Regions from separate parts of the Caballeronia sp. M1242 genome, predicted to be linked through region 2. Evidence: predicted binding sites of a transcription regulator. Region 2 holds the regulator's gene; the other holds the start of a gene.

Region 1 (3,122 bases), 720 kb from region 2:
TGCCCATGAGCGCGACGAAGCGCGGCCAGTCTTCGCTCGCCCGCGCGGGCGCTCCGAACGCGGCGATCGCGGTCGGCGCGCGCTCGGCCTGCGCGACGCTATCGAGTAAGCGCCCCGCAATCGCCGGCCCGATGCCCGGCAGCAGTTGCGCGACGCGAAAGCCCGCGACGCGATCGCGCGGATTCTCGGCCCAGCGCAGCACCGCGAGCACGTCTTTCACGTGCACGGAGTCCAGAAACTTGAGGCCGCCGAACTTCACGAACGGAATGTTGCGCCGCGTGAGCTCGATTTCGAGCGTCGCGCTGTGATGCGCCGCGCGAAAGAGCACCGCCTGCGACTTGAGCTTCATGCCGGCCTCGCGCGCCTCCAGCACCTTTTCGACGACATAACGCGCCTGATCCGCCTCGTCGGCGACCGAAACGACGCGCGGCCTTTGCGCCGATGCCTTGTCGGTCCACAGATCCTTCGTGTACCGCTCAGTGGCAAGCCCGATCACCGCGTTCGACGCTTCGAGAATCGGCTGCGTCGAGCGATAGTTGCGGTCGAGCGTGACGGTCGCGGCGGGCGGGTCGAAGTGCTGCGGGAAGTCGAGGATATTGCGCACCGTCGCGCCGCGAAACGAATAGATGGACTGCGCGTCGTCGCCCACGACGGTGAGGCCGCGTCCGTCCGGTTTCATCGCGAGCAGGATGGTGGCTTGCAGGCGGTTGGTGTCCTGATATTCGTCGACGAGCACGTGATCGAAGCGGCTCGACAAGTCCGCCGCGATGCTCGGCTCGGCGGCGAGGTGCGACCAGTAGAGCAGCAGGTCGTCGTAGTCGAGGACGCTTTGCGCCTGCTTCGCGCTCACGTACGCGGCGAAGAGGCGCTTCAGGTCCGCTTCCCACTCGCGGCACCACGGATACGCCTGGTCCAGCACGGTGGCGAGCGACGCGCCCGTGTTGACGACGCGCGAGTAGATGGCGAAGCACGTCGATTTGGCGGGAAACCGCTTCTCTTTCGACGAGAGCCCGAGCTCGTGGCGCACGAGGTTCATCAGGTCGGCGGAGTCTTCACGGTCGTTGATGGTGAACGACGGCGCGAGGCCGACGAGATCGGCGTAATCGCGAAGCAGCCGCGCGCCGATGCCGTGAAACGTGCCGGACCACGTGAGCCCCTGCGCGATGGCGCTCTTGCTGCCGAGCGCGTTCGTCGCGATGCGCGTCACCCGCCGCGTCATTTCGAGCGCCGCGCGGCGCGAAAAGGTCAGCAGCAGAATCCGATGCGGATCCGCGCCCTTCACCAGCAAATGCGCGACGCGATGCGCGAGCGTGTTGGTCTTGCCCGAGCCCGCGCCCGCGATGACGAGCAACGGACCGCCGCAGCGCCCCGGCGCGTCGACACCGAATTCGACCGCCCGGCGCTGCGCATCGTTGAGCTTGGCAAGATAAGCGGCGACGTTCTCAGAGGAGGCGTCGGCGGTGGCGGTGTCGTCCGGAAGGGTCAGCACAGAGAAATGCGGGCGTCGAAAGAAGTGACGCACACTGTATATCCATACAACCCGCGCACGCAAGTCTTTGCCGCGGCACGTGTTTCCTTCGACGGGCCGCGGCTCTACAAGACGCGCTTAATCGGCCTTCTTGGCATCCTTCAGATTGGCTTTTGCGGCGGCTTCATTCGCCTCCGATTGCGCTTCGGTCTTCTTCTTGTCCGCCTTCGCCTGCGCGACGGCGGATTCCTTGTCCGCTTCGGCCTGCTTCTTCGCGGCCTTCTTGTCGGCGTGGGTCGGCGCGTCGCTCGTCGATTGCGCGAAAGCCGGTGCCGCGCTCACGCTCGTCAGTGCGCCCGCGATGAGCGCAGCCAGCAATGTATGGGTGCGTCGATTCATGGCGTCCTCCGTGTGGTCGTTAGTGTGGTCGTTGTGTTCCCGCCGCGAAGCGAGAGTCAGCCAGGCTTCGCGGCGTCCTGCGCGATCAGTGCTGCTCGCCTTCATCCTTCGGCGTGCGGTCGGTCGCGGCGTTCAGGTCGTCCTTCGCGGCGGCCTTGTCGGCCTTGCGATTGATCTTCGCGTTGCGGACTTCCTCCTTGTACTGCTGCTTGGCCTGCTTGTCGGCAGCCTTCATCTCCGCCTTCGACGCCTTCTTGGACGCGCGATATTCCGCGTTGGCCTGCGCGTCGGCGTTGCGCTTCTGCACGAGCGGATCGGTCGGTGCCGGGGCGACCACGTTTTGCGGCGGCGGCGACACTTGCTGCTGAGCCTGCATCGGCGCCTGACCGGGAGCGGAGTCGGCCGGCTGGGCGGTTTGCGCCTGCGCGCCGGTGGCAGCCATCGCGGCGAAAGCGGCGCCGATCATCAGAATTCGAGCCTTAGTCATGAGCTTGTCCTCTCTGGGTGTGTCCGCCAAACGCGTTCGACAACTCGGAACGCGATGACGCGACTTGTCGTTTAGAAGATGACCGAAGCTGCATCGATCAAACCTACAGACCGGCCGGACGACGCGCGAGTTTCCCGAAACGAGTCATTGTTACCGGCGGTTTCACTTCGCTACATCTGCTTAATCCGGCGAAACGAACGGTCGATCGTGTACGAGCACGCGCTATGCCCGGAAGATGCTCCGCGCTGGTTTATCATCCAAGTCTTCTTGCATTCCGAACGCCCGCCATGCCGCAGCTTCAATTCACCCTCACGGGCGACTACGTCGAACTTCACAACCTGCTCAAGCTGATGGGACTCGCCGACAGCGGCGGCTCCGCGAAGGCGCGCGTCGCGATGGGCGACGTCACCGTCGACGGCAAAGTGGAACTGCGCAAGACGTGCAAGATCCGCGCGGGTCAGGTCGTGATGCTCGACGGCCAAAAGATTCGAGTGCGCGCGCCCGACTGATACCGCTTGCGCGCATGCGCCTGCCGCTTGCGAAAAGACGACCATAGCGGGGCGCGTCATCGACATGCCGCGCGCGAGGCCATAAGCTAGGCGTCTTTCGTTCAGGTTTCAGCGCGCGACACGGACGCGTCCACACGCCCTTCCGCTCCTTTCTCTCGATCATGCAATCGCACACCAGCCGCGCGACCCGCGCGCATTCGGGACACGTCAGCCTGTCTCGCCATGCCGTCGATACCGCGCGCCTCGCCGCGCCGCTCGC
Region 2 (3,122 bases):
GCCGGGCGAGTCGTGCGAGCATGCCGAAAGCCGCGAAGCCTTGTGCGACGGGCTTCGTCGCAATCTGGCACGCGGCCAGCTTGTCACGAGTCCAACGTGGCGCGGATTCGGCGCGCTATTGCGTGAAGTTAGCGTTTTCCATCGTTGCCACGTCCGGCGCGGCACAGGATCATGAAGTTACGCCGCAGTCAATTCGCGATGCGGCAGGGAGGCATCATGACAAGCTATAGAAAGATTCTGCTGTGCTACGACGGCTCCAGAGAGGGCCGCAAAGCGCTGCGCCAGGGCGCGAACCTCGCGCTCGACCTCAACGCGGAAACGCACGTGCTCGCGGTGGTCGACATGCGGTCGAGCATCGCGCAGAGCGCCGGATTGCTGACCGATATGGCCTGCGGGCGCTTCGAAGACGCGGCGCGCGATATCTTGCAGGAAGGCGTCGAGTGGCTGCGCGAACGTGGCCTGTCGGCGCAGGGGCATTTCGCGTTCGGCCATCCGATCGACGAAATCGCGGCGCTGGCCGACAGCCTCAAGGTCGATCTCGTCGTCGTCGGGCACCGCTGCCGGAGCGGACTCGCTCGTTGGTGGATGGGCGCGGGCAACACGCCTTTGCTGGATCGCGTGTCGTGCAGCATTCTGGTTGCCGTCTGTCAGGCAGGCGAATCAGCGGAAGCGGAAGATGCCGCTGCGTATGCCGCGAAGCCTGCGAAGGCCGAAGCGGGCGCGTGAGCGTGGATGGCTGGTGATCGCACGTCAGCCGTTGAGGTCGACGGCGACGAGCTTCCATGACACCAGGCCGCTGCGGTGAAAGATGGCGGAATAGCGGGCGTCGCCTGCGCCGTGCTGGTACGTCACGACGAACGTGTTGATGCCGCGATAGCCGGCCGTCGTCTGCGGCGGTTGCGGAGCCGGATTGGACGGGCTCACGGACGCCGACGCGTTTGCATCGGCCTGGCCGGCCGCGGGCGGACGTTCGCCGGGATTGCCGCGCGGCGGTATGCCGTTCAGAATGGCGGCGACTCCGTCCGGCGTCGCGTATGAATCCACGAGCGGGCCGACCAGCGCCGCGCCGATCATCGCGCCGATGATCGCGAGCGGGTTGCCGCTCTTCTGCACATCGATGCGCCGCGTGAGCAGCGCGGCGATCTGATCCTTCAAGCTCGCGCGCAACGCGGGGAAATCGACGTATTGGTTGACCGTTTGGGCGTCGCGCGCGTCGGCGGCGCGCTTGACGCGGTTCAGCACGATATATGGCGACGCGTAGACGAAGCCGAGCGCCGCGACGAGCAATAGGGCGGCGAGCGTGGCGACAATGAAACGAGCGGTGCGGGACATGCGACAGTCAAGCCTCTAGCGAAGGTCAATGCCGGATTGACCACGCCGCCGCACGACAGATTCCCCAACTCGCCGCCACTTCACGCCACCGTTCCGCCCGTCAGACCGGCGCGCTCTTCGTCGATGCAGCGGTCGATCATGCGCGACACTTCGCCGATCTTGCCGACGAGGATCAGCCGCGACTCGCTTCGGTACACGCGCACGGGAGTGCTCCGCGGCGGCTCCGCGTGAACCGTCTGCGTCAGCGACACGCGCGCGAACGCAGGCTGGCGAGACGGCAGCGCGGGCATGGAATCGAAGAGATCCGGTGCAGCTTCAGCTCGCGAAGGCGCCGCGGCGCCGCAAGGAATCAACGCACGCAGATGACGCAGACGGCCGAACTGGCGAAAGGGCAGCAAACGGGCAAAACGTTCCATCATGACTCTCCAGACGATAGGACGCACCGCGGCATGCCGCGAGCGGCTGCCGTCCGTGCTTGATGTACTCGAAACGCGCCGCGTCGTGCGTGGCGTGAAGAGGCGGGCAGCGATGCTTGAACGGGCGCTGCCGCCGCTGACTAGAACTCGCCCGAGCGGATCAGGCCCACTGCAATGCCTTCCAGCGCGAAGTCTCCGCTGCCCGACCGTACGAAAATGTTCTCGTAGTCCGGGTTCTCCGCGATGAGCTCGACGCCGTCGGGGCGGCGCTTCCAACGCTTGACCGTGACGTCGTCGCCGAGCCGCGCAACGACGATTTGTCCGTCCTTCGCCTCGGTGCGCTTCTGAACGGCGAGCAGGTCGCCGTCCAGAATGCCGGCGTCGCGCATCGACAAGCCGCGCACCTTCAGCAGGTAGTCCGGCTTGCTGGAAAAGAGCGCGGGGTCGCACGCGTAGTGCTGCGAAATATGCTCCTGCGCGAGGATAGGACTGCCCGCCGCCACCCGGCCTACGAGCGGCAACGAGAGCTGCATGATGCTCGCGTGCGGCAAGGTGAACTGGTGCGGAACGTCTTCCGAACGGCCAGCGTCCCCGATCAGCCGGATGCCGCGCGACGAACCCGCCGCCAGTTCGATGACGCCCTTGCGCGCCAGTGCCCGCAGATGCTCTTCCGCAGAGTTAGCGGAGCTGAAGCCAAGCTCAGCGGCAATCTCCGCGCGGGTCGGCGGAAAGCCGGTGCGCTCGATTGCACGCTGGAGCAGTTCGAAGACCTGCTGCTGACGCGCGGTAAGTTTTGAGGTTCTGGTCACTGGCTCGGGCCTCTCGTGCACTGTATGGATCAACAGATGACTGTATTTTTATACAGTATTCGGCGCTTTTCAAGCATTACTTTAAGTTCGGCTCGAAACCGCAACACGCTCCGACGTTCGCCCGCCCGCAACGGCCGGCGACCCGCTTTAGCAGCTTTCGATATAAAAGACTGAAAAACGATTATTTCTGTTCATATAGGCCCGCCGATAGACTGATTCCGTCAATTGGATAAGACGGAGAACGGGGAATGCAAAGCACGAAAGCGGGATTGGGGACCAGGGCACGCAAAGCGCTGACCGCGCTGGCGCTGACGGCGGCGGGCATCGGCGCGATGGTCGCGGCGAGCACGCAAGCCCACGCGCAGACGTCGTTTCTAAATGTGTCGTACGACCCGACGCGCGAGCTGTATCAGGACTTCAATCAGGCATTCGCCAAGAAGTGGAAGGCGGAAACCGGCGAGACCGTCACGTTCAAGCAGTCGCACGGCGGCTCCGGCGGACAGGCGCGCGCGGTCATCGACGGCCTGCAGGCGGACGTCGTCACGCTTGCGCTCGCGTACGACAT

Evidence for each region. Region 2 encodes LexA, which represses DNA repair genes until DNA is damaged. Its sites were predicted from a motif close to ACTGTATNNNNATACAGT; they were not measured.
Region 1: a site for LexA is predicted at 1,523-1,540, ahead of JYK05_RS09325 (ATP-dependent helicase). Genes of this name have one in related genera too.

The regions. Positions count from the first base shown of each region.
Region 1 covers NZ_CP071129.1:1,999,912-2,003,033, forward strand. The annotation lists gene JYK05_RS09325 (ATP-dependent helicase) at 1-1,489, opposite strand, end outside; gene JYK05_RS09330 (hypothetical protein) at 1,607-1,867, opposite strand; gene JYK05_RS09335 (hypothetical protein) at 1,953-2,354, opposite strand; gene JYK05_RS09340 (RNA-binding S4 domain-containing protein) at 2,642-2,863, shown strand; gene JYK05_RS09345 (MATE family efflux transporter) at 3,025-3,122, shown strand, end outside.
Region 2 covers NZ_CP071129.1:1,279,385-1,282,506, forward strand. The annotation lists gene JYK05_RS05940 (universal stress protein) at 217-726, shown strand; gene JYK05_RS05945 (DUF2939 domain-containing protein) at 751-1,332, opposite strand; gene JYK05_RS05950 (hypothetical protein) at 1,413-1,748, opposite strand; gene lexA (transcriptional repressor LexA) at 1,889-2,557, opposite strand; gene JYK05_RS05960 (sulfate ABC transporter substrate-binding protein) at 2,806-3,122, shown strand, end outside.